Regions from separate parts of the Pantoea sp. SO10 genome, predicted to be linked through region 1. Evidence: predicted binding sites of a transcription regulator. Region 1 holds the regulator's gene; each other region holds the start of a gene.
What was found. Region 1 encodes CRP, which controls carbon source genes, mostly activating them, when cyclic AMP is high. Its sites were predicted from a motif close to ATGTGANNNNNNTCACAT; they were not measured.
Positions count from the first base shown of each region.

Region 2: the regulator CRP is predicted to act here: its motif matches at 4,219-4,236, upstream of FCN45_RS13480 (YfcZ/YiiS family protein).
Region 3: the regulator CRP is predicted to act here: its motif matches at 7,716-7,733, upstream of rhaB (rhamnulokinase).

Region 1 is NZ_CP040095.1:3,842,399-3,852,845, forward strand. It holds gene FCN45_RS17815 (hydrolase) at 1-659, shown strand, start outside; gene FCN45_RS17820 (YheU family protein) at 662-880, shown strand; gene FCN45_RS17825 (phosphoribulokinase) at 942-1,811, shown strand; gene FCN45_RS17830 (OsmC family protein) at 1,873-2,277, opposite strand; gene crp (cAMP-activated global transcriptional regulator CRP) at 2,584-3,216, shown strand; gene FCN45_RS17840 (YccS/YhfK family putative transporter) at 3,275-5,353, shown strand; gene FCN45_RS17845 (aspartate aminotransferase family protein) at 5,350-6,570, opposite strand; gene FCN45_RS17850 (aminodeoxychorismate synthase component II) at 6,658-7,233, opposite strand; gene FCN45_RS17855 (putative adenosine monophosphate-protein transferase Fic) at 7,275-7,868, opposite strand; gene FCN45_RS17860 (YhfG family protein) at 7,858-8,028, opposite strand; gene ppiA (peptidylprolyl isomerase A) at 8,127-8,699, opposite strand; gene tsgA (MFS transporter TsgA) at 8,962-10,140, shown strand; gene FCN45_RS17875 (cytosine deaminase) at 10,174-10,447, opposite strand, start outside.
Region 2 is NZ_CP040095.1:2,918,159-2,928,605, forward strand. It holds gene sixA (phosphohistidine phosphatase SixA) at 1-27, opposite strand, end outside; gene fadJ (fatty acid oxidation complex subunit alpha FadJ) at 223-2,352, opposite strand; gene fadI (acetyl-CoA C-acyltransferase FadI) at 2,352-3,662, opposite strand; gene FCN45_RS13480 (YfcZ/YiiS family protein) at 3,829-4,125, opposite strand; gene fadL (long-chain fatty acid transporter FadL) at 4,485-5,768, shown strand; gene mlaA (phospholipid-binding lipoprotein MlaA) at 5,815-6,582, opposite strand; gene ccmI (c-type cytochrome biogenesis protein CcmI) at 6,618-7,829, opposite strand; gene FCN45_RS13500 (cytochrome c-type biogenesis protein) at 7,829-8,284, opposite strand; gene FCN45_RS13505 (DsbE family thiol:disulfide interchange protein) at 8,281-8,838, opposite strand; gene FCN45_RS13510 (heme lyase CcmF/NrfE family subunit) at 8,835-10,447, opposite strand, start outside.
Region 3 is NZ_CP040095.1:2,119,918-2,130,364, forward strand. It holds gene FCN45_RS09885 (MFS transporter) at 1-360, shown strand, start outside; gene FCN45_RS09890 (hypothetical protein) at 529-786, shown strand; gene FCN45_RS09895 (sugar transporter) at 1,152-2,336, shown strand; gene FCN45_RS09900 (YdgH/BhsA/McbA-like domain containing protein) at 2,419-2,676, opposite strand; gene FCN45_RS09905 (TetR/AcrR family transcriptional regulator) at 2,972-3,625, shown strand; gene rhaM (L-rhamnose mutarotase) at 3,693-4,007, opposite strand; gene rhaD (rhamnulose-1-phosphate aldolase) at 3,997-4,839, opposite strand; gene FCN45_RS09920 (L-rhamnose isomerase) at 4,850-6,106, opposite strand; gene rhaB (rhamnulokinase) at 6,099-7,571, opposite strand; gene rhaS (HTH-type transcriptional activator RhaS) at 7,862-8,683, shown strand; gene rhaR (HTH-type transcriptional activator RhaR) at 8,699-9,565, shown strand; gene rhaT (L-rhamnose/proton symporter RhaT) at 9,593-10,447, opposite strand, start outside.

The DNA.
Region 1 (10,447 bases):
TAAAGCGCATCTATCACTCCGGTGAAACCGAAGACGCCACCTACTTCCTTCACTGGCTGCAGCGCGAATGGGGCAGCGTACCCACCGCCGCCGTCGGCGTTTCGCTGGGCGGCAACATGCTCGCTTGTTTGCTGGGTCAGCAAGGTCACGATGTACCGATTGATGCCGGCATCGCCATCTCAGCGCCGCTGGCGCTCGAGCCTTGCAGCGGCAAGCTGGATGTGGGGTTTTCACGCTTTTATCAGCACTATTTACTGACGCAGCTGAAAAAGAACGCCACGCGCAAACTGCGCGCCTGGCCTGGCACGCTGCCGGTCGATCTCAGCCAGTTACGTGCTTTCCGCCGCTTACGCGAGTTCGATGATGCGATAACCGCACGTGCGCACGGTTTTATTGACGCCAACGACTATTATCAACGAGCCAGCGCGATGCCGTTGCTGACCGGCGTGCGTAAACCGCTGTTGATCATTCACGCGCAAGACGATCCCTTTATGACCGATGCCGTTATTCCGCAACCTGACCAGCTGTCAGCCTCCATTCAGTATCAGCTGACGCAGCAAGGCGGCCACGTCGGTTTCGTCGGCGGCACCGTTCTTAAACCGAAAATGTGGCTGGAACAGCGCGTGCCCGACTGGCTCTCAACTTATCTGGATGTGTAATTGTGATTATTCCCTGGCAAGAACTCGAAGCGGACACGCTGGAAAACCTGATTGAAACCTTCGTGTTACGCGAAGGCACTGATTACGGCGAGCAGGAACGCAGTTTGCTGCAAAAAGTCACCGACGTACGCCGCCAACTGGAGCGCGGCGACGTGGTGCTGGTGTGGTCGGAACTGCATGAATCGATCAATATTATGCCGAAGGGTGAATTCCGCGGCTGATGCACCCCGCGGCAATTCGTGGTAACAATGCTCATCGCCGGACTTCACAGGGAGCTCTGTTATGTCAGCCAGGCATCCAATTATTGCCGTCACCGGTTCCAGCGGCGCCGGAACCACCACCACCAGCCTCGCCTTCCGTAAAATTTTCCAGCAGCTGAATTTGCATGCGGCGGAACTCGAAGGCGACAGTTTCCATCGCTACACACGTCCGGAAATGGACATGGCGATCCGCAAGGCGCGCGATCTCGGGCGTCACATCAGCTACTTCGGCCCGGAAGCCAACGACTTCGGCCTGCTGGAGCAGACGTTTAAACATTACGGCCAAACCGGCCTTGGCGAATCGCGCAAATATCTACATACCTACGATGAAGCCGTGCCGTGGAATCAGGTGCCGGGCACTTTTACGCCGTGGCAGCCGCTGCCGGAAAACACCGATGTGCTGTTCTATGAAGGCTTACACGGCGGCGTGGTCACGCAGCAGCAAAATGTGGCGGAGCATGTCGATCTGCTGGTTGGCGTGGTGCCGATTGTTAACCTTGAGTGGATTCAGAAGCTGGTGCGTGACACCAGCGAGCGCGGCCATTCACGCGAAGCGGTGATGGATTCGGTGGTACGGTCAATGGAGGATTACATTAACTTCATCACGCCACAGTTCTCGCGCACCCACATTAACTTCCAGCGCGTGCCGACCGTTGATACCTCAAACCCGTTTGCCGCACGCGAAATTCCGTCGCTCGACGAAAGCTTCGTGGTGATCCATTTCCGTGGTCTGGAAGGCATCGCGTTCCCCTATCTGCTGGCGATGATTCAGGGATCGTTTATTTCGCACATCAATACGCTGGTGGTGCCGGGTGGCAAAATGGGATTGGCGATGGAGCTGATTATGCTGCCGCTGGTACAGCGACTGATTGAAGGGAAGCGGATTGAATAAGCGAAGTCATTCCGTAGCGGCGCAATTTATTGCGCAATGAATTGCGCCGCTACAATCCGAGTTATAACTCGATCACCTCATAGCTGTGGGTAATTTCGACGCCTTTACCCAGCATGATCGCTACCGAACAATATTTTTCCGCTGACAGATCAACCGCACGCGAAACGGCCTTGTCGCTCAATGCTTTACCGCTGACAATAAAATGCAGGTTGATGTGGGTAAAAATGCGTGGCGCTTCTTCACGGCGTTCCGATGTGAGCTTCACTTCGCAATCGGCCACATCGCTGCGCCCTTTTTGCAGGATCGACACCACATCAATAGCGCTACAGCCGCCCGCGGCCATCAGCACCATCTCCATTGGACTTGGCGCTTTATCACCGGAATTACCATCCATCAATACCTGATGGCCGGATGAGGATTCTCCGAGAAAGGTAAGACCTTCCACCCATTTCACTCGTGCCTGCATGATTCTTTCTCCTGAAGCGGCGGTTTTGCCGCCAGAGTACGCTTTCACCTGACAAACAGCAATCCAGAGTAATCCCCCTTCTGCTGAAGCGAGACAACACAAGACAGCTCGCAAAAGCTGTGCTACAAACAGTGCTGAAAATATTTTCGTCATCACAGACGAAGGCCGGAAGAATCAAAAGCGTAGCTTAAGAGTCCACCCGGAATAATTTTTCCTTTACTGGAAACGCTCGACGATTAAACCGCCTGACAGGGAAAAAAATGCCCCCTGTGTTTTGGGCACGATTACAACAGAGGATAATAGCGAATGGTTCTCGGCAAACCGCAAACAGACCCTACACTCGAATGGTTCCTGTCCCATTGCCATATTCACAAATATCCATCCAAAAGCACGCTCATCCATCAGGGTGAGAAAGCGGAAACGCTGTACTACATCGTAAAAGGTTCCGTAGCGGTACTGATTAAAGATGAAGAAGGCAAAGAGATGATTCTCTCCTACCTCAATCAGGGGGATTTCATCGGCGAACTCGGTCTTTTCGAAGAAGGCCAGGAACGTAGTGCTTGGGTGCGTGCGAAGTCTGCCTGCGAAGTGGCTGAAATTTCATACAAAAAATTCCGTCAGCTGATTCAGGTAAACCCGGATATTTTAATGCGACTTTCTTCGCAAATGGCGCGTCGTCTGCAAGTGACATCTGAGAAAGTGGGCAACCTTGCCTTCCTCGATGTCACCGGACGTATTGCGCAAACGCTGCTAAATCTGGCCAAACAGCCAGATGCGATGACTCACCCAGACGGGATGCAAATCAAAATCACCCGTCAGGAGATTGGTCAGATCGTGGGCTGCTCACGCGAAACCGTGGGTCGTATCCTGAAAATGCTGGAAGATCAGAACCTGATCTCCGCACACGGTAAAACCATCGTCGTTTACGGCACCCGCTAATTTCTTCTCACCCACGGCGTGATGGCAACATCGCGCCGTTTCTATTTGCGATGAGCTGATGTGGCGCCGAATCATCTATCATCCCGAAGTTAACTATGCGCTGCGGCAAACGCTGGTGCTGTGCCTGCCTGTGGCTCTCGGTTGGCTGTTTGGCGATCTGCAAAAAGGTCTGCTGTTCTCGTTAGTGCCCGCCTGCTGCAACATGGCGGGACTGGATACGCCGCACAAACGCTTCTTCAAACGCCTGATTGTGGGTGGTTCGCTGTTTGCCACCGGCAGTTTCCTGATGCAAATCCTCACCGCTTACCAGATACCGCTGCCGCTGATTTTACTGGCGCTGCCGCTGCTGATTGGCGTAACCGGCGAAATCGGCCCGCTGCACGCGCGCCTGCTGCCCGCCACACTCATCGCCGCCATCTTTACGCTCAGCTTAGTGGGACGCATGCCGATATGGGTGCCGCCGCTGCTCTATATTGGCGGCACGCTGTGGTACGGCTTGTTCAACTGGTTCTGGTTCTGGCTGTGGAAAGAGCAGCCGATGCGCGAATCGCTCAGCCTGCTGTTCCGCGAGCTGGCGGATTACTGCGATGCCAAATACACCTTACTGACGCAGCTGACCGATCCAGAGAAAGCGCTGCCGCCGCTGCTGGCGCGCCAGCAAAAGGCGGTCGACCTCATCACCACCTGTTATCAGCAAATGCATATGCTGTCGGCGAGCCGCGATAACAGCCACAAACGCCTGACGCGCGCTTTCCAGGTTGCGCTGGATTTACAGGAACACATCTCCGTGAGTTTGCATCAGCCCGAAGAGGTGCAGAAGCTGGTTGAGGAGAGCCACGCTGAAGCGGTGATTCGCTGGAACGCCAAAATTATCTCGGCGCGGCTGCGCGTGCTGGCGGATGCGATTCTCTACCATCAGCTGCCGGATCGTTTTCACATGGAGAAACAGCTCGGCGCGCTGGAGAAAATTGCACGCCAGCATCCGGATAATCCGGTCGGCAACTTCTGCCTGTATCACTTCAGTCGCATCGCCCGCGTGTTGCGTACGCAGAAGCCGCTCTACACGCGTGACCTGATGGCCGATCGCCAGCGCCGTTTGCCGCTGTTGCCGGCGCTGCGCAGTTATCTGTCATTCAAATCCACCGCGTTACGCACCGCAGCCCGCTTCGCTGTGATGCTGATGTTTGGCAGCTCGCTGGCGCTGTTCTTCAACATCCCCAAACCTTACTGGATTCTGATGACCATCATGTTCGTCAGCCAGAACGGTTACAACGCCACGCGCGTGCGTATTCAGCACCGTGCGCTGGGCACTTTCGCCGGATTGCTGATCGCCGCCGCGTCACTGCAGCTGGCGGTGCCGGAATCGATCACGCTGCTGTTTATGCTGGGGATTACGCTGGCGAGCTATCTGATCACGCGGAAATATTATGGCTGGTCGATGATTGGCTTTACCGTCACGGCGGTGTATTCGCTGCAATTGCTGTCGCTGAACGGCGCGCAGTTTCTGCTGCCGCGTATGATGGATACCTTGATGGGCTGTTTAATTGCCTTCGCCGGGATGATTTGGCTGTGGCCGCAGTGGCAAAGCGGGCTGCTGCGCAAGAACGCTCACGATGCGCTGGAAGCCTATCAGGAGGCGCTGCAACTGCTGCTGGGGCCGGAACAGTCGCCCGATAAACTGGCTTATCAGCGCATAAAGGTTAATCAGGCGCACAACGCGCTGTTCAACTCATTGAACCAGGCATCGAGCGAGCCGGGCTTTAACCTGCAATATCTGAAAGATATGCGCATGTGGGTTACGCACAGTCAGTTCATCGTCGAGCATATTAATGCCATGACGATTCTGGCGCGCGAGCACACCATGCTGACATCGAAGCTGGCAGAACGTTATCTGCAATCCTGTGAAATCGCGCTGCAGCGTTGTCAGCAGCGGCTGGCGTATGACGGTCCGGGTAACGACAGCAATATTCTGGAAGCGCCGGAGAATCTTAATGAAGGGCCGGTGACGATTGTCGAACAGCATGTGAAGCGGATATTGCAGCACCTCAGCGTAATGCACACCATCTCTTCGCTGGCGTGGAGCCAGCGACCGCATCATGGCCGCTGGCTCAAAGTGTTACGTCCGAAAGCGGATTAAGCGGTCAGCACCTTTTCAATCGCGCTGGCGAAACGCGTCATGCCTTCGGCGATATCGGTTGGTTCAATCACCAGCGACGGCACAAAACGGATCACGTCAGTACCGGCGGTGAGAATCATCAGCCCTTCCGCGGCGGAAGCGTTGAGGATGTCACGCGCTTTGCTGGCGAACTGCGGCCTCAGCGCGGCACCAATCAACAGACCTTTGCCGCGAATCTCGCTGAAGATAGCGAATTTGCTGTCGATGGCTTGCAGCGCTTCAACAAACTGCTGACGACGCGCTTCCACACCTTCCAGCACTTCTGGCGTGTTGATAATATCCAGCGCGGTTTCAGCGATAGCACACGCCAGCGGATTGCCGCCGTAAGTGGTGCCGTGCACGCCCGGCGCCATTACTGAGGCGATTTCGTTGGTGGTCAACATCGCACTCACCGGGAAACCGCCGCCCAGCGCTTTGGCGGTGGTGAGGATATCGGGCTTGATACCGTAATGTTCATACGCAAAGAGTTTGCCGCTGCGTCCCATGCCGCTCTGCACTTCATCCAGCACCAACAGCGCATGATGTTCATCACAGAGTGCGCGCAGGCCTTGCATAAATTCTGGCGTAGCCGGCATTACGCCGCCTTCGCCCTGAATCGGCTCGACCACGATGGCGCAGGTATGGTCGTCAATCACCGCTTTCACCGCATCGAGATCGTTGAACGGCACATGCACGATATCCGCCGGTTTTGGACCGAAGCCATCAGAATATTTCGGCTGGCCACCCACCGACACGGTGAACAGCGTGCGACCGTGGAAGGCGTTATGGAAGGCGATGATTTTACTTTTGAACGGGCTGTGTTTTTTGCAGGCGTAATAACGCGCCAGCTTGAATGCCGCTTCATTGGCTTCCGCGCCGGAATTACCGAAAAACACCCGATCGGCAAAGGTCGCGGCAATCAGTTTACTCGCCAGACGCAGCGCCGGTTCGTTGGTGAACACGTTGCTGGTGTGCCACAGCGTTTCGCCCTGGGTTTTCAGCGTTTCCACCAGCGCCGGATGACAATGGCCCAATGCAGTCACCGCGATACCGCCAGAGAAATCGATATACTCTTTGCCCTGCTGATCCCACACTCGGCTGCCTTTGCCTTTTACCGGCACAAACTGCGCAGGTGCATAAACAGGCAAAATTACGTTATCGAACGTTTCCCGGGTTACCGCTAGTTTTTCCGCTGCCATTGACGACCTCATCGGGTTATTTGTTGAGCTGATGTGAAATTATAATCACAAAATATGCATAAAAAGTCACACGAAGGCAAACATAAGTTACGCGTTGAGGAAATTAGCCAGTAGCTGATGCCCTTGCTCACTGAGGATGCTTTCCGGATGGAACTGCACGCCTTCCAGCGGCAAGCTGCGATGGCGGAAACCCATGATCTCATCCGGCTGGCCGTCGCGCAGGCTCCACGCGGTGACTTCAAACTCAGCGGGCAGCGTATCGCGCGCCACAATCAATGAGTGATAGCGGGTCACGGTAAGCGGATTATTCAGATCACGAAACACACCTTGGTTGGTGTGCTGAATCAGCGAGGTTTTGCCATGCATCACCTGCCGCGCGCGTACCACCTGCGCGCCATAGGCTTGCGCAATCGCCTGATGTCCAAGGCAAACGCCGAGGATTGGCAAGCGCCCGGCAAAATGGCGAATAGCCGCGAGCGAGATGCCAGATTGATCCGGCGTACATGGGCCCGGCGAAATCACCAGATGCGTCAGCGGCAGCGCTGCCATCTCATCCAGCGTAATGGCGTCGTTACGCACCACACGCACATCCGCGCCCAGCTCGCAGAAGTATTGGTAGAGATTCCAGGTGAAGGAGTCGTAGTTATCGATTAGCAGCAGCATAGCGCCCTCAGGCCAGTAAAAGCGGCGCTATTCTACCCATTTTACTTCGCCGGGCTTACCACTTTCGCAAACTGCGCGGTAAGCGGTGCCAGATCGCCGGCGACGCCCGCCGAGATCGCAGCGCGCCACGCATCACGTTCGAGTGTTTCCCACGAAAGCTGATACCCGGCATGCAGTGCCAACTGCTCGAAGAAGATGCGCTGCGCGCGGCCATTGCCGGCGCGGAACGGATGCAGCACGAAGATCTCACAATAGTAATGTGCGATACGCGCCACGAACGCTTCCTGCTCAAGGTCAGCCAGGCCGCGCTCTTCCTCCAGCGCCTGCATCAGCGTGTTGCCCTCTTTCTCGATGTATTCGCAATGACAATACGGCGTTTCATCGCGCCAGATATCAATGGTGCGCAATTCTCCCGCCCAGCTGTAGAGATCCTGAAACAGCGTGCGATGAATATGGCAAAGACGTGGCAAACCGATGCTGCGCTGGCCAAGTTCTAACGTCGCCAGGCGCGCGGTGCTGAAAGCCAGTTCCGCTTTGCGCAGCTGGGCTTCATCATGAATATCGAGGCGATTCTTCAACACATTGTCGTTGTGCCACAAATAGGGATCGCGTACCGCTAAGCTGTTATCCACCATATTGCCTCCTCAGCGACTCGAGTCGCCCCTCAGCATGTTCGGCATCGATAAGAGCTTCGCTATAGGTATATCCGGCCAGTCGACAGCTGGCCTGGTAGCTCGCAGCTCGGCGCTGCTGCCACAAAGTGGCTTTCTGTTTCTCAGTGAGTTTGCTAGTCATAGCGCCTCCGGCAAGCAATGAGCCCTAAGTATAAGCAGCAATTTTTTGCTTTGCCGGAGAGCCAATGATGCGCCATGCGAAAATGGCGCGTTTCAGAATTAAGGCAGGACTTTGGCGGAGAGGATAACAATCGGTTTTGACGGCACATTTTGGTACGGTCCCACATCTTTGGTAGGGACCTGCGCAATCTTGTCGATCACATCCTGGCCTTTCACAACTTTACCAAATACCGCATAGCCGAAATCACGCTGACCGTGATCGAGGAACGCATTATCGGCTACGTTGAGGAAAAACTGGCTGGTGGCGCTGTCTTTATCTGCGGTACGCGCCATCGAAATGGTGCCGCGCAGATTACGCAAGCCGTTGTCGGCTTCGTTTTTGATCGGCGCTACCGTTTGCTTCTGCTGCATGTCGGTAGTGAAACCGCCGCCCTGAATCATAAAGCCAGGAATAACGCGGTGGAAAATGGTGTTGTTGTAGAAACCATTGTTGACGTAATCAACAAAGTTTTTCACCGAAACCGGGGCTTTCTGGTTGTTCAGTTCGAGTTCAATATTGCCCGCAGAGGTGGTGAGCAGCACATGTGGATCGCCTTTTGCGGCGAGCGCGGCAGACGATACGGAAGAGAGCGCTAACAGGGCAACCGCCGCTGTCAAAGTACGTTTAAGCATGAAAGATTCCTTACCATGGAGAGCTAGCTCAAAAACGAGATTGATTGTAAAGAGCATGTGATCCAAGAGCCAGCGTTTTACCGATATTTACGTGGATGTTGCTATTGTCATACTTTTGCCGCCACGCAATCATTTGCGTGATGAAAATCACACTCTCAATGAAATATTTCCGCCTTGTTACACTCGTTGTTTATTAAGATCACAGCAACACTTACAATTCATGACACTTTTTGCCAACTTCGTCGCTTAACAGGTTCAGAACATGACAAACCGTAATCGCATTGGCCTTACCTGGATTAGCTATTTCTCCTATGCGCTCACCGGCGCACTGGTGATCGTTACCGGTATGGTGCTGGACAATATCGCGCAGTATTTCCAGCGCCCTATTTCAGAAATGAGCAACACTTTCACATTCCTCAATGCGGGCATTTTGGTGTCGGTGTTCCTGAACGCCTGGCTGATGGTGATTGTGCCGTTGAAGCGCCAGCTGATCTTTGGCTTTGTGCTGATGATCCTCGCCGTTGCCGGCCTGATGACCAGCCACGATCTCACCGTCTTCTCGCTGTGCATGTTCATCCTCGGCGTCGTCAGCGGCATCACGATGTCGATCGGTACCTTCCTGATCACCCATCTGTACGATGGCCGTCAGCGCGGCGCACGTCTGCTGTTTACCGATTCGTTCTTCAGCATGGCGGGCACCATCTTTCCGATCATCGCCGGTATCTTACTGGCGCGCGCGTTGCCGTGGTATTGGGTTTACGCCTGCATCGGCATCATTTATGTCGCGATCTTTGTGCTGACGCTGTTCATTGAGTTCCCGGTGCTGAAAAGCGAAGCCGCTAAGCCAGGCGTTGAGAAAGAGAAATGGGGCATCGGCGTGCTGTTCCTGTCGATTGCAGCACTCTGCTATATCCTCGGCCAGCTCGGCTTCATCTCGTGGGTGCCGGAATACGCCACCAAATCGATGGGCATGGATATCGCCGCTGCCGGTCAGCTGGTGGGTAACTTCTGGACCGCGTACATGGTCGGCATGTGGGTGTTCAGCTTCGTGCTGCGCTTCTTCGATCTGCAGCGCATCCTGATGGTACTGGCGGCGCTGGCAACCGGTTTGATGTACTGGTTCGTCACTTCTAAAGACGCCAGCATGCTGCACTGGATCATCATGACGCTGGGCTTCAGCTCAAGCGCGATTTACACCACCATCATCACGCTGGGATCGCTGCAAACCAAGGTCTCTTCACCGAAGCTGGTGAACTTCATCCTGACCTGCGGCACCGTCGGCACCATGTTGACCTTCGTGGTAACCGGCCCAATCGTGGCGCAAGGTGGCGCACATGCTGCGCTCTCAACGGCTAACGGTTTGTACGCCGTGGTGTTTGTGATGTGTGTTCTGCTCGGCTTTGTGACCAAACATCGCCAGCACGGTCACGTCACCCACTAAGTTTGACGGGCGGACCGCGGTCCGCCCTGCACTTCAACGTTTGAAGGTTACCGCTTCTTTTCCCGCTAAATAGATCTCGCTGCTGGCGGGCTGCGTCGCAGCGACCAACACACCTTTACGTACTGAATAACGCACCGGCACCTGACGCCGCACCGCATCAAATCCACTCTCCGCCGGCAGAATAATCAGACTGGCATCATTACCTGCCTCAATACCGTAATTCGTCAGCTGCAGGGTTTTGGCGCTGTTGGCGGTAATCAGCTGCAATCCATTATCAATCTGCTCGTAACCCATCAGCTGACAGACA
Region 2 (10,447 bases), 920 kb from region 1:
GCCATGACGCATGATAAAAACTTGCATAAAGCACCGCTGTTGTTTGTCGATATCGGCCGGTACCACAGCACCAGACGCTTCATTCTGCGAATGAACGGTGTGTTTTACCCCAATGGCTTCAGTATAGTCAACCGGTTGTTTATTAAATAAGCATATCTCAGAATGGTGCCGCGCTTACCGCTGCACGGCCCGCTGACTAACCCGCTGAATCTGTGCGTCTATTCACGATTGTGCAGAAGTGTAAAAATTCGTTTGCTGTTCTGACATTGCGATCAGCGCCTCACTCGGCGTAAAACGCTCGCCGTGCTGCTGCATTAATGACCTTAATGCTTTGACGATATCGCCAATGCCGCGCTGATCCATATAGCGGAACGGACCGCCAAGGAACGGCGGAAAACCGATGCCAAATACCGCCGCAATATCGCCATCACGCGCGTTGCGGATCACCGCTTCATCCAGACAGCGTGCCGCTTCGTTCAGCATCATCAAGACGCAGCGCTCAGCGATCTGCGCTTCGCTCTGCCTTGCCTGCGGTTTGATATTCAGCAGTGAATAAAGGGAAGCATCGACTTTGCGTTTTCCCGGCCAGCGCGAACGTTGATAGAGGTAAAACCCTTTGTGATTTTTGCGCCCTTTTCTGCCGTCGGCCAGAATGGCGTTCGCGGCGTTGGGGGCGCTGAAACGTAAACCGTAAGCCTGCTCAAGAATCGGGCTGATTTTGCTGCCGACATCAATGCCCACTTCATCCAGCAGCTGCAGTGGCCCAACCGGGAAACCAAACTTCACCAGAGCGCGATCGATATGCTCAATCGGCTCACCTTCCTGCAAGCAGTGCATCGCTTCATTTATATAGGGCGCGAGAATGCGGTTAACGTAAAAGCCGGGACGATCCGCCACCACCACCGCCGTTTTGCCCTGCTGACGCGCCAGCTGCACCGTATTTGCCAGCGTTTGCGCCGAGGTATTGGCGTGAGGAATCACCTCCACCAGCGGCATTTTGTCTACAGGACTGAAGAAATGCAGACCGATCACGTTTTCAGGCCGCTGGGCTTTGGCTGCGATATCAGCAATTGGCAGCGACGAAGTATTGGAGGCGAAAATGGTGTGCGGCTGGCAATGACCTTCTATTTCGCTGACCATCTGCTGCTTGAGCGCCAGATCCTCAAATACCGCTTCAATCACCAGATCGCGCTGGCTGAATCCCTGGTAATCGGTGCCACCGCTGATGCGCGCCATCTGCTGCTGGCGTTCGGCGGCTTTTAGCTGACGCCGCTTCACCTTGTTGCTCAGCAGATCCCAGCTGTATTGCAGCGCATGATTCACGCCGACCAGATTCATGTCTTTAATGCGCACTGGCAAACCGGCTTTCAGCGCCGTAACGCTGGCGATGCCGCCGCCCATCAAACCGCCGCCGAGCACGCCAATCTGCTTCAGCACTTGCGGCTCGACACTGGCCATCGACTCTTTCTTTAAGGCCGTTGAGGCGAAGAACAAACTGCGCAGCGCGGCCGATTCTGGTGTCATCACCAGTTGGCCAAAGGCGCGCGCTTCCGCTTCATGCCCGGCGCTGCTGCCCTGCTCCAGACCGATGCGCACCACGTCAAGAATGCTCTGGGCCGCTGGATAGTTGCCCTGGGTTTTGCTGTGGGTTTGCCGCTGCGCCAGCGAGAACAGCACCTGACGCGCGATTGGTCCCTGCAGAAAACGATCGCGGCGCGAAAGCTCCCGCCGTGCGCCTTTTCCTTTGTGTACGCGCGCAATCGCCGTTTCCAGCAGAATTGATTGCGGCACCGCGTCATCGACAATCCCCAGCTTGAGCGCCTGTTTAGCGCGCAGCTGTTTGCCGGTGAGGATCAGCGGCAGCGCCTGCTGTACGCCAATCAGGCGCGGCAAACGTTGCGTACCGCCAGAACCCGGCAGCAGACCGAGCTGTACTTCCGGCAAACCGAGGCGCGTTTTGTCATCCAGCGAACAGATGCGCGCATCGCAGGCCAGCGCCAGTTCCAGACCGCCGCCGAGGCAGGCACCGTGAATCGCCGCCACCACTGGAAACGGCAGCGCGGCAATCATCGCCATCACATCTTGTCCCTGCTTTGCCAGCGCCTCAGCTTCCTGCGCCGTTTTGCAGTTGGCGATCATGCTGATATCCGCACCAGCAACAAAGTTGTCTGGCTTGCCGGAGATCAACACTAATCCAGCCAACTGCTGATGGCTGCGCGCTTCGTCCAGCACCGCTTTGATCTGCGACACAAACTCGGCCTTCAGCGTGTTCATCTTCTCGCCCGGCACATCGATGGTGATCACACCGACGTGGTCGAGGCGCATGTGTAAATGAAAGGCGGATTCGCTCATTATTCGGCCTCCAAAACCATTGCTGTGCCCAGGCCGCCCGCCGCGCAGGCGGTGACCAATCCCAATCCGCCACCGCGCCGCCGCAGTTCCTGCAGCGTTTGCGTGATCATGCGTGCGCCAGTGGCGGCAAACGGATGACCATAAGCAATCGATCCGCCAAGCACGTTAAAGCGTTCTTCATTGACTTCACCTAACGCATGCGGACGATTCAGCACCTCGCGCGCAAAGCGTTCGTCACGGAACATTTTCAGGTTGGCTAAGGTTTGTGCGGCAAAGGCTTCGTGCATATCAATCAGCGTCAGATCGTTGAGCGTGATGCCGGCGCGCTCCAGCGCCAGCGGCGAGGCGTAGGCCGGTCCAAGCAGCATATCCTGCCAGACATCAATCGCCGTAAAAGCATAGCTGCGCAGATAGCCGAGCGGCTGAATGCCGAGTTCGCGCGCGCGCCCTTCACGCATCAGGATCACCGCTGCGGCACCATCGGTCAGCGGCGTGCTGTTGGCGGCGGTCACCGAACCGTGGCGACGATCAAACGCCGGGCGCAGTTTGGCGTAATCGGCGGCGCTGGCGTTGAAGCGAATATTGTTGTCCTGCTCGATGGGCGCTTTCCACGGCGGCACAAATGCGGGCATCACTTCCTGGCTTAACACGCCCGATTGCCAGGCGCGCGCCGCATGCTGGTGCGAACGCAGCGCTAACGCGTCCTGCTGTTCACGCGTGATGCCGTGACTTTTCGCCATCTGCTCGGCGGTATCACCCATGCGTAATCCGGTGGAATACTCCGCTACCGCCGGTGGCACCGGCAACAGATCGCGCGGACGCAAACGACGCAGGATGCTGAGTTTTTGACTAAAGCTGCGCGCTTTGTTGAGATCCACCAGCGCACGAGCCAGAGTTTTACTGACGCCAATCGGCAGCACCGAGGATGAATCCGCGCCACCGGCAATGCCGGCATCGATGGTGCCCGCCATTAAACTTTCCGCCACGTTTGCCACCGCCTGAAAACTGGTGGCGCAGGCGCGGCTAACGCTATAGGCATCGGTATGCACGCCTAATCCGCTGCTCAGAACAATTTCACGCGCAATGTTGGGCGCTTCCGGCATCTGCACCACCTGACCAAACACCAGTTGATCGATAATCTCGACCGGTAATTCGCTGCGCGCCATCAGTTCGCTGATCACCATGCGCCCCAGCTCCAGCGCGGGAATACCGTGGAAATCTGTAGCCTGGCGGGCAAAAGGGGTGCGTAATCCGTGGGTTATGGCGATACGTTCGCCCTGACGCGTCAGCAGCGGCTGCGCTTTGCTCATTGCAATCACCTGTATTTTTCGACCGGGGCATCATTGCCAAACAGGTCTGACCTGATCATCAGTGTTAACTAAGTGTTGCTAAGTAGCCAATAAGCAGAGGAAAAAAGTGCGAGGGAATACACGAAAATGAGTTAAGGCTGCCGAAGGGGTTTCGGCAGCGGCATGATTAGCGTAGGCCGAGCTGGAAAATCAGGGTTTCGGCCTGGCAGGCAAAGGTGAAGTCGATAGACAGGCGCACCGCGTCGCCTTCATTGGCAAAATCCGCGCGAATATCGCAAGGATCGGATTCCACCTGACGCGCGCGCTCAGTCAAATGCGCCAGCATCGCTTCCGCCGCATGGCGATCGGCAAACACGCCAGACCAGCTTGCGGTGCAATCGGTGTTATCCATCACGGTTCCCACATCGACACAGCAGCAGGCCGCCGTTTCGTTGGCATTACACTTTTTAATGGCATCAGTCATGATTCTCTCCTGACGATAATTTCAACATAATCGGATTATTTTCTGCCGCAAAGTGTACGCCTGCTGCGTTTTCACATCCACGATCAAGCCGCTAAGTGACGAATATCACGCTAAAAATTGATCCACAGCAAAATTGAACGCTATGTTTAAGTCGAACCGCTAAGATTTTGTTAAGCAGATCTGATTTTATCGATCAAATCAGAAATATTTAAAAAACAATATTGCAACAAATACACAGGTCGGACCTATACTCGTCGCACTGGTCTGATATGTGGTTTTGCCATCAGTCCCTACAATTCGCCGCTCTTTGTTACGCGACGTAACAACGTTAAATAATAAATCTAGATGAGGTTGTGGTCATGAACCATAAAAACCTGTTTGCAAAGTCAGCTGTGGCAGCTGCAGTAACGCTCGTCTGTTCTCATGTTTACGCCGCGGGCTTTCAACTGAATGAATTCTCAGCAATTGGTTTAGGTCGTGCATATTCCGGCGAAGGTGCGATGGGTGATACCGCCGCCTCTGCCAGCCGTAACCCGGCAACCATGGCATTAATGGATCGCCCTTCTTTCTCTATCGGCGCGGTTTATATTGATCCCGAAGTGGATATTAGCGGTCAGAGCCCGACTGGTCGCAGCCTCGATGCCAAAAATATCGCCCCAAACCAGTGGATCCCTAATCTTCACTATGTGCATCCAATTAACGATCAGTGGTGGATTGGTGCATCTGCGACCTCAAACTATGGTTTAGCAACCGAATTTAATGACGGCTATACCGCAGGTGGTTATGGCGGCAAAACCGACCTGATGACCGGTAATTTTAATATCAGCACCGCTTATCGACTGAATGAGAATTTCAGCTTCGGTATCGGCTTTGATGCGGTCTACGCAAAAGCGAAAATTGAGCGTTATGCCGGTGAAGCAGGTGCCGTGGCAGGATTGCCAGCCGATACCCAGATTGCGCATTTAAAAGGTGATGAATGGGGCTACGGCTGGAACGCCGGCATCCTGTACGAAGTGGATAAAAATAACCGCTTTGGCTTTACCTACCGCTCAGAAGTAAAAGTCGACTTTGACGGTGACTACAAGAGCAACATCCCCACCGCCTTTAACGGTACACCGCAGGCACTGGCTTTAGGCCTGCCTTACGGCACCAGCGGCACCACGATTCCGGGTTCTCTGACTTTGAATCTGCCAGAGATGTGGGAAGTGTCAGGCTGGCATAAAGTGGCGCCGCAATGGGCGGTTCACTATAGCCTGACTTATACCAGCTGGAGTCAATTCCAGGAGTTGAAAGCCACCGGCAGCAATGGCCAGACGCTGTTCTATAAGGATGAAAGTTTCCACGATGCCTACCGTATCGCGTTGGGTACCACTTACTTCTACGATGATAACTGGACCTTCCGTACCGGCATCGCCTTTGATGACAGCCCGGTTCCGGCCGATAAGCGTTCTATCTCTATTCCGGATCAGGATCGTCTGTGGCTGAGTGCCGGTGCGTCTTACGCCTTCAATGAAGATGCTTCTGTCGACCTGGGTATTTCTTACATGCACGGTCAGAAAGTCACCGTGAAAGAAGGCCCGTATACCTTTAACTCTGAAGGTAAAGCCTGGCTGTACGGCGCGAACTTTAACTACAAGTTCTGATACGTAGCTTGATAAAAAAGGCGACTCATTGAGTCGCCTTTTTGTTTTATTCAGAATCAATATCTTTCAGATCGTCCTGAATCGCACTGGCGTTCGGATTATCTTCCGGCTTCAGCTTACCGCCGTTGGCAATAAAGTCATGTCGCTGGAAGTAGGCATTACGAATAAAGGCGTACGGATCTTGCTGCTGACGCAAAATGGCGTCCGAATCCAGCAACTGCGCACGGGTTTCAATCCCTTCCAGCGTCCATTTACCTACCGAGATCGGCCAGCTCAACCAGCTTAAGACCGGATAGAGCGTATCAACGAAGTCACCGCCATCTTCACGGATGGTGAAACTACCGTAGGCCGGCAATTCAACATACGGGCCGTAACCGACGCCATAACGTCCCAGCGTGCTACCAAAGCGATGCGGCACTTCACGCGCCAGCGCCGGATTGGCTTTGCCCGCCACGTCGATAAAGCCACCCAGCCCTAACACGGTGTTCAGGAAGAAGCGGGTGAAGTGGATGCCTGCCTGGCGCGGTTCACCCACCAGAATGGCGTTGACCATGCTGGCGGGCTCTTCAACGTTGGATAACACATTACTGATGCCGCTACGTGCCGGCACCGGCACGTAATCGCGCCAGGCGACTGCCACCGGACGCAGAACATACGGATCCAGCACGTTGTAGTTGAAGTTAAACATCGTGCGGTTAAAGCCTTCCAGCGGATCGCTGCGCTGCGCAGGTTCCGTATTTTCAGCCGGTTTTGAGCTGGCACAACCCACCAGCAGTAAGCTGGCTAGCGCCAAACCGGTCAGGCGGTTATTCATTCTTCTCTCCCTGTGCGGATCAGTAAGGTATCGCTTCAGGGCTGCTGTTGATTAATTTCCACAGCCAGTTGCTGATGACCATCCCAGGGTGTGACCGCGCTTAAACCCAACCAGTCGCCAGACTGTGGATTGGCACTGCCATCGCGCGAAATGCGCACCCTGACTTGTACCTGATGCTGTGCCGAAAGCAGGCGATCGGGCATCATGGCATTGCTGTCATCGAGCGTGAGCGATAACGGAAAGTGGCTCAGCGGTAAACGCTTCACAGCCACAGGCACCGGTGAAACACCGTCAGACACAGAAATATACAACACTCCGCCTTGCGGTAACATTTTTTCTGCCGGCGGCGTCAAACTCACCGTCAATGCCAGGCTGCTATTTTGCTGTCCCGCGTCGGTTTTCGCTTGTTCAATGCTGCGCTCGATCATGGTGATGCGACGATCGCCTGCCGGTAACAGTTTCAGCATCACCTGCCATGCACCAATCGCCTCGTTGTACTGCTGCTGTTCAAAGGCGTTAAACGCCAGCAGACTCAGCGTGCGCACATCGCTGTGATCGCGTTTAAGCAGCGCTTTCAGCAACACGTTGGCCTGACGGTTATCCTGCGGATCGCTGGAGCGCGTCAGCACTTCGGCATAATCCTGCTGCAGTTCGACGTTGTCTGGCGCCAGCTGTAGCGCATGTTCAAATGCCTGGCTGGCATCGGTGGCATTATTCAGCACCATCCCTAAGCGGCCCAGCATCGCCCAATCGTTGAGGTTCGTTGCGTCGTGCTGCAGCGAGCTGCGCAGACCCAGCTGCAGACGCGCCAACTCTTCCATGGTTAGCGGCTGAGCTTTAGGATCCATCACGCGCGCACGTAACGCAGGAAACTCCTGCTGTACGCTGACGAACGCGGTTTGCTGCGTAAGTCCGCCGGTTTTCAGATACATGCCAACCGACACCACCAGCAGCACAATCACGCCCGGCAGCAACACCCAGCGGCTGCTGCGATGAATGGTCGCGGCATCCTGCTGCGGCACATCAGTTAACAGCGTTTGTTGCAGTTCGCGCACCATTTCCGGGCGCTCAGCCACCACGCCCTCTTCTTCATCACGCTCCAGCTCGCGCAGGCGTTGCTGATAGAAATCGGTGTTGAGACGATCGCGATCGCCACTGCTGGCCTCGCGCTGACGCCAGCCAGCACGCAGAAACAGCGCGATAGCCGCCAGCAGTAAGATAATCAGGGTAATCCAGAATCCAGTCATTACGGCTTCCCGTCACGCTTGAGTAACGCCGCAAGGCGCTGTTGTTCACTGTCGTCGAGTTCGCTACGCGCTTTGCCGCGACGATTACGCAGAATAATGATCAGCGCGCCCAGCACCACAAACAGCGCTGGCCCCACCCACAAAATCAGCGTGGAAGGCGTTACCGGCGGCTCATACGTCACGAAATTACCGTAACGCGCCACCATGTAATCAATGATCTGCTGACGGCTTTCGCCCTGCTTCATCAACTCGTAGACTTTAAGACGCATATCCGACGCGATCATCGCATTGGAATCGGCAATGCTGTTGTTCTGGCATTTCGGGCAACGCAGCGATGCGGTGAGATCACGGTATTGTTCTTCCTGCTGCACCGAATCGAACTGATAAGTATCAATCGCCGCCCACAGGCTGGTGCTGAGCAGAATGCCCGCTAACAGTAGAAGCAGCCGTTTCATACGCCCGCCTCCTTGTTGTATTTGTCCCACAGCGGTTTCACTTCTTCGAGCCAGACACGATCGTTCATGTCGCCTGCGTGGCGATAACGAATGATCCCTTTGCCGTCGATCAGGAAGGTTTCCGGTGCGCCGTAAACGCCGAGATCGAGACCGAGCATCCCGTTGCCGTCATACAGGCTGAGCGCATAAGGATTGCCCAGCGTGTTCAGCCAGGTCACCGCTTTGGTGCGATCGTCTTTATAATTGAGGCCAACCACGCGAATGCCTTTTTCCGCCAGCGTATTGAGGTATTGATGCTCCGCGCGGCAGGTTGGGCACCAGGTTGCCCAGACGTTGAGCAGAATCGGTTTGCCGTCGGTCAGCACCTGCTGATCGTAGGTTTTGCCGGGTTGATCGAGCGCTTCCAGTTTGAATACGGGTACCGGTTTGCCGATCAACGCTGATTCGAGACGCGTTGGATCATCGCCGTTGGCGTTGCGCGACAGCTGCCACAGCAGCGCCGCGGCCAGCAGCAAAAACAGAATTAACGGGATAAACAGGATTTTTTTGTTCATGCCAGCTCCTCGCGCTGCTCTTTTTTGCGTGAGCGATAGCGCGGATCGAACAGGCAGAACAAGCCGCCCACCGCCATAAACACGCCGCCGTACCAGATCCAGCGCACAAACGGTTTGTAGTAAATCCGCACCGCCCACGAACCGTCATCCAGCTCTTCGCCCAGCGCCGCATACAGATCGCGGGTGAAACCGCCGCTGATCGCCGCTTCGGTCATCATGGTGCGCGCGGCTGCATAGAAGCGTTTTTCCGCCTGCATCACCGCCTCCAGCTTGCCGTTGCGCGTCACTTCAATCACCGCCACGCCGCCGCTATAGTTCGGCCCTTGCAGGTTGCGCACGCCGTGGAAGGTAAAGTGATAATTGTGGATATCAACGGTATCACCCGCCTTCATGCGCACATCACGCTCAACGCTGTATTGGGTGCTAAAGGCGATACCAACCACGGTCACCGCCACGCCTAAATGCCCCAGCACCATGCCCCAATGGCTGCGCGATAGATGTCGTAAACCTTTGAAGAAAGAGTGGCGATGGGTGGCGCGCTCGTGCAGTTCCATCAACGTCAGCATGATCACCCAGATCGACATCAGCAGGCCGATAACCGTCATCGCCTCAATGCGATCCTGCAGCAGCCACGGCAGGGCGATCGACAGGATCAGCGTCACTAACAGGCCCACGCCAAGGCGTTTCCACAGTTTCTGTGGTTGGTCACGACGCCAGCGCACCAGCGGACCGATACCGAGCATCAGCGCTAGCGGTGCCATCAGCCAGGTAAACATGGTGTTGAAAAACGGTTCGCCCACCGAGATGCTGCCGAGACCGAGCTGTTTATGCACCAGCGGCAGCAGCGTACCGAGTAACACCACCAGCATCGCGGCGATCAGCAGCACGTTATTACCCAGCAGGAAGGATTCGCGTGACCAGGCTTCGCTCTGAACGCGGCTGCGCACCTGACCACCTTTCAGCGCGTACAGCAGCAGCGAGCTGCCAATCACAATCACCAGGAAGGCGAGGATAAACATGCCGCGCGCCGGATCGGAGGCGAACGAGTGCACGGAAACCAGCACGCCGGAGCGCACGAGGAAAGTGCCAAGCAGGCTTAACGAGAACGCGGTGATCGCCAATAACACCGTCCAGGACTTGAAGCTGCCGCGCTTTTCCGTTACCGCCAGCGAGTGCATCAGCGCGGTACCGGCCAGCCACGGCATAAAGGAGGCGTTTTCGACCGGATCCCAGAACCACCAGCCGCCCCAGCCGAGTTCGTAATAAGCCCACGCCGAACCGAGCACGATACCGATAGTCAGGAACACCCACGCGGCGGTGGTCCACGGACGTGACCAACGCGCCCATGCGGTATCCAGACGTCCGGCCATCAGCGAGGCAATGGCAAACGCAAAGGCCACCGAGAAGCCGACGTAACCCATGTACAGCAGCGGCGGATGGAAGATCAGCCCGATATCCTGCAGCATTGGGTTGAGATCGCGCCCGTCAATCGGGAAGTTTGGCAAGGTGCGGGTAAATGGATTCGAGGTGAGAATGATAAACAGCAGGAAGCCGAGATTAATCATGCCCATCACCGCCAGCACGCGTGCTAGCGCATCCTGCGGCATCC
Region 3 (10,447 bases), 1.7 Mb from region 1:
ACCAGCCGCTTTGGACGCGGTCCGGTGATGATTGGCGCAACTGCGATTATGCTGACGGGATTGCTGCTGACGGCGTTTAACTCACTGTGGCTGATTTTACCCGGCATGATGTTGTTCACCGCCGGATTCTTTGCGGCGCACTCCGTTGCCAGCGGCTGGATTGGCCCGCGTGCGCGTCGGGCTAAAGGCCAGGCATCGTCACTCTATCTGTTTAGCTATTACGTTGGATCCAGCGTGGCGGGTACGTTGGGCGGCGTGTTCTGGCACAGCTATGGCTGGATGGGCGTTACGACATTCATTAGCTTGCTACTATTAATGGCTTTGCTGGTCGGCTGGCGATTGCAGTGCCGGAAACTGTAATACCTTTCATCTGTTAAACGGGGCTAATGCGCCCCGTTCTCTCATCAAGTCCACGCCATCCGGTGATCTCACAGTCCCAGATAAAACAAAACGGCCATTCGTCGCTATAATTCATTCCATTCCAACAATAGTTAGACTTTTATTATTTCACAGCAATGAGGACGATAGATGGGACTCTATTATTACGTCGATAAGCATGCCGGCTATAACGACAACCATGTAGTTCATGCAACGGGATGCCCGTACCTACCCGCCGATGAGGCACGCCGTTTCCTTGGGACTTTCTACACGCCAAATGCCGCCATTCAGCAAGCGCGTAAATTTTATGGCAGCGCGCTGGGCTGCGAGCACTGCTGTCCGGTTGGGTTAAAAAAAAACATGACGACTCAGAATAGCGTGGCACTAAAACACATGGTGCGACTCTGATAATCATGATGTGAGAGTGGTCAGCAGACCTAACTCTTTTGTTAAGTAGAACTGCGGCGTTTCATAATAACGATAAATTTAAGTGTAATAATAACTGGACCTTAAGGCGCTCAAAGTGGCGTCAGGTCCAGTTGCCTCTTTCTCCCCCGTTGTTAATCTTGCTCGCTCTCTTATTGATGACAGAAAGCGTAAAAACCTCAGGCTATTAATTACGCCACTCTTGATAAAAAATATTCAGTAATAAAAGCCCGACAAACGGTTTCCCTCCGCTCATTAATGCTCCACAATAGCGGCAATTTGTGACTCCGGTCACTTTCTGGGGTGCTTTTTGCCCTTTCATTTGCCGTCTGACTGATTTGAACTCCATGCAATCTACTACTGTTTCACGTAAAACGGCCTGGCTACGCGTTGTACTGCTGGCTATTGCTGCTTTTGTCTTTAACACCACAGAATTCGTGCCTGTCGGTCTGCTGTCGGATATCGCCGCCAGCTATGACATGAAGACTGCCGATGTTGGCATCATGCTGACTATCTACGCGTGGGTTGTCGCGCTATTGTCGCTGCCGCTAATGCTGTTAACGCGCAATATTGAGCGTCGCCTGCTATTGGCCGTGTTGTTCATCGTGTTTGTTGCCAGCCATTTGCTCTCGTCTTTGGCATGGGATTTCACCTCACTGGTTATCTCGCGCATCGGTATTGCCTTAGCGCACGCCGTGTTCTGGTCAATTACCGCTTCGCTGGCCATTCGCGTGGCGCCTGCAGGCAAGAAAACTCAGGCGTTGAGTATGCTGGCAACCGGTACCGCGCTGGCGATGGTGCTGGGCGTGCCGATTGGGCGTATCGTCGGTCAATATCTTGGCTGGCGCACTACTTTTGGCATGATCGGCTTGTCTGCTTTGGTATTGCTGATTTTGCTGATGCGCATACTGCCGCGTCTGCCGAGCGAGCACACGGGTTCACTGAGCAGCGTTCCGATGCTATTCCGCCGTCCGGCGCTGGTGGCAATGTACGTTCTGGTTACCGTGGTGGTGACGGCGCATTACACCGCTTACAGCTACATCGAACCGTTTATGCAGGTGGTAGCCAATGCCGATGACAATTTCACCACGCTGCTGTTACTGCTGTTTGGATCAGCGGGCATTCTCGGCAGCGTGCTGTTTAGTACGCTGGGCAATAGATTCCCTTCTGCGATGCTGATCGCCGCGATTGCGATGATCACGCTAAGCATGGGCTTGCTGGTGTTTGCTGCAGTACGTCCCGCTGCAATCACCGTGCTGTGCATCGTTTGGGGCATGGCAATGATGATGATTGGTCTGGCGATGCAGGTGCGCGTTTTGGCGCTGGCACCGGATGCCACCGACGTCGCGATGTCGCTGTTCTCGGGTATCTATAACATCGGTATCGGCGCGGGTGCGCTACTGGGTAATCAGGTCAGTTTGCATATGCAAATGTCTGATGTCGGTAACGTCGGCGGCATTATTGGCCTTGCCGCACTGTTCTGGTGTATCGCTATCTTCCGCCGCTATCCTCAGCTGCGTTCAAACGGATAAGAAAAAAAGCTTCAGAAGGTTATCTTCTGAAGCCTTTTATTCACTTCCTGCGGAATGCTAAATTGCCCTCCGCTCAATTCTCTTAGTTATAAATTACTGCTGTGCCATTTAGCTTGTTGTTGCCAGAGGTCGAAGTGATGCGGAATGACTTTGCTCCGGCAGCACTGGCCTTTTCCGCTAGCTGATTCTCCAGCGATGTCAGGTTGGTGCTACCTGATGCGCTAACAACACCAATTTGTTGTTGATTCAGCGGCGCTTCGTTTACTAAGTCTGCAGCCATGCTACCAAACGCGATTGAAGACAATGCTACAGCGGCCAAAGTCAGTTTGATGCTTTTCATAATTTTGCTCTCTTAAACAGATGAATTGGGGTCGGTCGCGATTAAGTTAACAACCGTTAATTAAATGCTACTGCCGAAAGGGTCAGCGCGTCAATCATTTTATTAACGGTCATTATTTTAATCGGAAGTGGCGTGATTATGGGCTTCCCAGCCCTTTATGACTTATCCATTTGGGTGCTGTCGCCAGCCAAAAGCACAAACGGGCAAAGACGAACAGGCTCATTCCGGGCTGCGCTTGCATATTTATTTAATGATCGGTAATTTAATTGGGTGTTTCTACGCTTTGAGGTGCCCAATGACAGAAGTTATCGATGTGGTGAACAGGAAAACGCGCGGCCGTCCGAAAGTGTTTGATCGCAACGATGCCCTGGACAAGGCATTGATGTTGTTCTGGGCGCATGGCTATGAAGGCACTTCGCTGTCCGATTTGGTTAACGCTACCGGTGCGAAAGCCCCAACCCTTTATGCTGAATTTGAGAATAAAGAGGGTTTATTCCGTGCGGCGATGCAGCGATACATTGAAACCTTCAGCGCACAACGTAAAGCAGTGCTGAACGATGATGCATCAGACGTGAAAACGGCAATTGAAGCCTATTTTCGGGCAACCGCCGCGTGCTTTACTGAATGTGATAAGCCAGCAGGCTGTTTCTTCATTTGTACGTCGAGCGCGCTCTCTTCCGGCTCGGAAGAAGTGGCGCAAATGCTGGCGCAGCAGCATCATTCGCAGGAATCAGCGTTAAAAGCATTCCTTGATACCCGGCAGCAGCGCGGTGAATTACCGCAATGTGCCAATAGTGCAACCCTAGCCAGCTATCTGGCGTGTTTACTGCAGGGCATGTCGGTACGTGCGCGTGAAGGGGCCAATCGAGAGGATCTTGACCAGATTGTAGATACGCAGATGGCAATCTGGCCTGCTCTGGCGGGATATTGTGAGTTGAGCACCAAATAAAATTCAGGCCGACTTCCCTGTCGGCCTGAAATTACTGCCTCTATTCGAGCGGTGAGGCGAGCGAGCGTTAAGGCAGGAAAAACATCGGTTTTAACGCCGCACTCACCGGACTGTTATCCGGATTGGATGGCATTAAATCCTTCATGGATGCCCACCAGCGCTGACACACCTCCGTTTTTGCCACGGCTTCCCAGCGCGCTTCAGACTCAATTTCCACGCTGGCAAACAGCAGATTACGTTCAGCATCCAGCCAGATAGCGTAATTGTGCGCGCCATGCGCTTTTAACGTCTCGGCCAGCTCCGGCCAAATTGGCGTGTGACGGCGCAGATACTCATCGTGGCAGTGTGCATGCACCTGCATCACAAAGGCTTTACGCAACATCGCTGCGCTCCGCCTGCAGAGCGGCTTGCCACGGCTTAACGTTGAAGCGCTCACCCAGTGCGATCAGTTGCTCAGTGGTGATGCTTTGACGAATGCCACCCATCGACAGGGCTTTCACCACCACTTCGGAGGATTTCTCCGCAGTGTCGATCAGGCCAAAGGTCTCATCGAGGTTTGGACCGGCGCCAAAGATGCCATGGAACGGCCACATCACAATGCTGTGGTTTGCCATCGCGTCGGCTGTTGCCTGACCAATTCCGTCGGTGCCTGGCACCATCCACGGCAGAATACCGACGCCATCCGGGAACACCACCAGACATTCGGTGCTGCCTTCCCACAGCAGTCGTGTGAAGCGTGCGGAATCCAGATCGACCACATAGCTCAGCGCCATAAAGTTGGTGGCGTGGCAGTGCATGATGACGCGATCAACACCGTTTGAAACCTGCTTGCGCACGCTGTGCGACTGAAAGTGTGCTGCCAGCTCTGACGTTGGCAGGCCGCCATTACTCAAACCCCAATGGATTTTGTATGACAAGCCTTTGTCATCGACCTGCAGCAGCGCCAGACAGTCGGCCGGGTCGATCTGAACGTTACGGAAAAACTTACCCGATCCGGTGACCAGGAACCAATCATTGGCCAGCGCTGGAGCAGGTTTGGTTAGCTCGATACAGCGCGGCTCGGCGTAGAAATCACCGGCGAAATCTTTAACTTGTTCTGGCAGTAAACGTAAGCTGACGTTGCCGCCATTACGCTCATCCCAGCCTTTCAACCACATGTCGCTGGTCGCTTTAACCATTCCCTGAACAAAAGCGGAAGAGAGAATATTTTGCATGGTGTGTCCCTTAACGTTGACGCAGTGTTTGTTGTTCATAATGACGGACTTCGCTCAGCCAGCTGGCATCAGCAGGGACATCGTGGCGCAGACACCAGGCTTCCCACACGGCTTGCCACGGCAACGATTTTTGTTCTTCCAGCATCGCCAGGCGGCCGGTGTAATCCCCTTCGCTCTCCAGCTTGCGTAACTGATCGGTAGGTTCCAGCAGAGCACGCAGCAGCGCTTTTTTGGCATTACGTGTCCCAATTACCCACGCCGCGATGCGGTTGATTGACGCATCGAAGAAGTCGAGACCGATATACACTTTGTCGAACAGTTTGTGGCGCGCAATCTCGGTAGCGATGGCCTGGGTTTCATCGTCGAGAATCACCACGTGATCGCTGTCCCAGCGCACCGGACGGCTTACGTGCAGCAGCAGGCGCGGCACATAGAGCATGGCCGTGGAAATTTTGTCGGAAATCACTTCGGTTGGATGGAAGTGGCCGGCATCCAGAGTCAGCGCGGTCTGACGGCTACTGGCATAACCCAGGCAGAATTCATTGGAACCCACGGTGTAGCTTTCTGCGCCAATGCCAAACAGTTTGCTCTCTACCGCATCAATGTGGTGCGCAGGATTGAGTTTTTCACTGATCACTTCATCAAGCGCACTCGCCAGGCGTTGACGCGGTCCTAAACGATCGACGGTGAGATCTTTCATTCCGTCCGGCACCCAGATATTCATAACGGATGCGGTACCCAGTTGCTCACCAAAGTGTGCAGAGATACGACGGCTGGCCTTGCAGTGATCGATCCAGAACTGACGAATCCCTTTGTCGGCGTGTGACAATGTAAAACCATCGGCGCTCAGCGGATGGGAGAAACAGCTTGGATTAAAATCGAGGCCCAGCTTGTGCGTTTTGGCCCATTCCACCCAGTTGCTGAAGTGTTTCGGTTCAATCGCATCACGATCGACCGGCTTATCGCTCTCCAGATAAATCGCATGCAGATTGAGGCGTTTAGCACCCGGAATGAGTGACATCGCTTTTTCAACATCAGAGCGCAGCTCATCAGCATTACGTGCTCGTCCTGGATAGTTGCCGGTGGCCTGAATGCCGCCGGTCAGTTCACCGTTGGGATTTTCGAAGCCGCGCACGTCATCACCTTGCCAGCAGTGCATCGAGACAGGAATGCCATCCAGCTGCGCCATTACCTGTTCCACATCCACACCGATGGCGGCGTAACGTTGTTTGGCCAGTTCGAAGGCCTGTTCAATCAGCTTAGTCATATGCAAGTTCCTTAGCAGGTTGGCTGAGCGCGGTAAAGCGTGCCTGATTGGCAGCGAAGGCGCTGTTGTTCAACGGTTCAAATTTTTCTAACGGGAAGTTTTGGCTAATGCAGCGGCGTAAATCGCTGACGTCACGCAGTTCGCCCAAAGCAATGAGCTGGCAGCCGACGTTGCCGAGCGTCGAGGCTTCAATCGGCCCCGCCAATACCGGCAGCTGGCAGGCATCGGCACACAATTGATTTAACAGCGGGTTCTGACTGCCGCCGCCCACCACATGCAGTTGACGCAGCGGTGCCGCGCGCAGTGTGCCGAGTTCGCCAATCACCTGGCGATAGAGTAAGGCCAGACTGTCGAAGATGGTGCGAGCCAGCGCAGCCGGCGTCTGCGGTACGGGCATGTTCTGTTCGGCGCAGGCGTTTTGAATCTCCTGAACCATGCTGTCTGGATTGATAAAACGGCTGTGATTGGGGTTAACCAGCGCACAACAGGCGGGCTCTTTTGCGGCTTCTTTGATCAGCGAACAGAGATCGGTAATTTGCAGCTCAGTGCAGACACGTTGCAGCAGCCACAAACCCATAATGTTTTTCAGAACGCGGTAGCCTTCTGCTCCACCTTCATTGGTTACGTTGGCATTGAGCGCCGCCGTGCTGACACAAGGCTGCAAGCTCTCAATCCCCATCAGTGACCAGGTTCCCGAGCTGAGATAAGCGGCATCATCCTGCATTAACGGTGTGGCCAAAACCGCGCTCGCCGTATCGTGAGTCGCAACCGCGATCACCGGAACGTGGTTGCCGCTGGCGCTGGTCCAGTTACCGACAGTGTTACCTGGCGATGAGGGTTTGCCGAACCACTTAGCTGGCACGCCAGCCCAAGCAAGCAAATCGCTGTCCCATTCGCCGCTGTGAATATTGAGCAGTTGTGTGGTGGTGGCATTGGTGTATTCCCAGTTCATCTGGCCGGTAAGGCGATAGTGCAGATAGTCAGGAATCATCAGCGCATACTGCACTTTTTCCTGCCAATCTGGCTGCTGCTGATGCAGTGCGTGCAGTTGATAAAGGGTGTTGAATGGCAAGAATTGAATGCCGGTGCGCTGATAGATTGCACCTTTGCCGAGATCGTTAATGGCCTGAGCCATGTGCCCTTCTGTGCGCTTATCGCGATAACTTACCGCCTCGCCGACGCGTTCACCGTTGGCATCCAGCAACACCAAATCAACGCCCCAGGTATCGATGCCAATGCTGTCCGGCACAATGCCTTCATCATCAAGCTGGGCCAGCCCTAAACGAATCTCTTGCTCCAGTCGACCCAAATCCCAACAATCATAATCTGCACGGCGCACACGCTGATTGGTGAAGCGACGCACTTCGCGCAGGCTGATCTGCTGATTCGCTGAACTCCATTGTGCGAGCATCACGCGCCCGCTGGATGCGCCTAAATCAATGGCAACAATGTTACGCATACTCATGGCGTGTTCTTCCTGTAATGAGATGACTACAGATTAGAAATCTCCGCTTTTTGCCACCTTCCCCTTACTGCCAGTGCGTAATAGTCACTGGCAGGCTGACAAAGAAGTTCGTGAGAAAGCTCACAGAACCACACAAGTGGCGAGATGTGAGCCTTGCCGCATTTCTGTCAATCGCCGGTGAGATCTTGAAAAATTAGCCATTTTCCTGCGTCACTAAGATGAAAATTCAAGGTAAGGTGCGGGGCGCCTGCGTAGACTCGGCAACGGTTGAGTTAATTAAGAGGCGAATCATGACCGTTCTACATAGCGCAGATTTCTTCCCTGAAGGGAATTACGCCATCGCCATCGAGCCGCGTGTGCCGCAGCAGGCATTTCCGGAGCACCATCATGATTTCCATGAAATCGTGTTGGTGGAACAAGGTTCTGGCATTCATGTGTTTAACGGTCAGCCGCAAGCTTTATCCGCAGGATGCGTGTGCTTTGTGCGCGATCACGATCGTCATCTTTATGAGCAAACGGAAAATTTGTGCCTGACCAACGTGCTGTATCGCAGTCCGGCGTCATTTCGTTTTCTCTCGGGTTTGCAGGCGCTCCTGCCGCGCGAAGAAGAGGATCACTACGCGTCGCACTGGCGCATTAATCACAAGGTGATGGCGCAGGCGCTGCAAATCGTTACGCAGATGAAGCAGCAAGATGTGTGGTCGCTGGAACGTCACGCACGTCAGGAGCAACTTTTTCTGCAACTGCTGGTGTTGTTGCGCGAAGCGGCTCACAACGATCAATCACAGGATCAGGAAGCACGCTTACATCGGTTGCTCGACTGGCTCAATGAGCACTACAGTGAAGAGATTGTGTGGGATGCATTAGCCGATCGTTTTTCATTGTCGCTGCGCACTCTGCACCGCCAGATGAAGCAGCAAACCGGTAATACACCGCAGCGTTACCTGAATCGGCTTCGCCTGTTACAGGCGCGGCATTTACTGCGTCATAGCGATATGCGCATTACAGACATCGCCTACCAATGTGGATTTGGTGACAGCAATCACTTCTCCACGCTGTTCCGGCGGGAATTTGGCTGTGCGCCCAGAGCGGAGCGCCAGCAGATGCTATAACTGGAGCGTTTCCTCATGTCGCTGATCTTAACGCGCGAAGACTATTTTCCGGCCACCAATCTGCCGATTGCGGTGGCCGAGCGCATGCCGCAGCCCTCCTTTCCTCCGCACCGTCATGAATTCAGTGAAATCGTTATCGTCTGGCGCGGTAACGGCCTGCATGTGTTGAACGATCGTCCATGGTTGGTAACCTGCGGCGACGTTTTTTACATTCACGATAACGACTGCCACAGCTATGACAGCGTCAACGATCTGGCGCTGGATAACATTCTTTACTGCCGCGATCGCTTTCGTCTTAGCCTTGACTGGAGCCAATTGTTGCCGCCGCAAGAAGAAGATTCGCCGGGCTGCTGGCGTTTGACCACCCGCGGGATGGCGTTAGCGCGCGGTGTGATTAGCCAGCTGGAACGCGAAAGCCGCAAAAGTGATTCGCTATCGATTCAACTCTCTGAGGCGCTGTTTTTGCAATTAGCATTGATTCTGCGCCGTCACGGTTATGCTGCCGATCGGCCCTGGGCATTACCTGAAGGAGAACAATTAGATCTGCTGATGTCGGCGCTGCAAGGTGCCATCAGCCGTCCATTCGATTTGGCAGTGTTCTGCCAGCAGAATCAGTTGAGCGAGCGTGCGTTGAAGCAACTGTTTCGCCAGCAAACCGGTATGACCGTGGGACACTATCTGCGGCAACTACAGCTGTGTCAGGCGAAATATCTGCTGCGGACGCAGGATTGCTTAATCAGTGAAGTGGCCGCGCGTTGCGGCTTCGATGACAGTAACTACTTTTCGGTGGTGTTTACGCGGGAAACCGGTTTAACGCCGAGCGCGTGGCGGCAGCGTTTCCTGCCGCAGCGTGAACTCTCAGCAGAGAAAGTGAAGGCCTGACGTGCCGTAGCGGCGTCAGGCTTTACATCAGGCTGCCATGCCTAATCCAACAATGTTGGCAGCAATGATAATCACCACACAACCCAGTGAGAGAACGCGAACCGGACGTTGACCCGCCGATTTCCACTCTTTTAGTACCAGACCAACCAAACCACCGCACAGCACGTAGAGGCTCATATGCAGCATCCAACTGATGAAGTCATACTGTGCCGGAATTTTGGCGTGTCCCCAGGCGTAGAAGAAGAACTGCAGATACCACATGGTGCCGCCCAGCACGGCAAACGCGATATTGGCCAGCAGCATTGGTTTGGCGACGGAGAAATCACGGCGTACTGAAATATCGGTTTTTACCGCCAGACGGATGAAGCAGTAAGCCAGATTGATTAACGCACCACCGCCCATAATCACCACATAGCTTGGCAACGCAACATAGAGTGGATTGATACCCAGATTGGCTGCAGCTTCGTGCATCGGCTTGGCGGCATCCATCGCAAACGACATGCCGGCCGAGAAGATGCCGCACATCACGGCCAGAATCAGCCCTTTTTTCAGGTTGAACTCTTCGGCATTGATGCCCAGCGCCCGCTCTTTTAACAGACCGGCACGCGATACAATCCCCACGCCGATCAGCGCAACTAACACGCCGAGCAGCGTCATGCGTCCGCCGGGTGAGCTGAACAGCTCCACAAAGCGGCCCTGCAGCAGCGGCGTCATCAGGGTTCCCACCACTAAAGTGATACCAATGGCAATACCGATGCCCATCGACATCCCAAGGTAGCGCATGGTCAAACCATAGTTGATGTTACCGATGCCCCACATGGCACCAAACAGAAATACCGGCATCAGTTGAGAGAAACTGAAGCTGCCGTAATACGCCCAGAA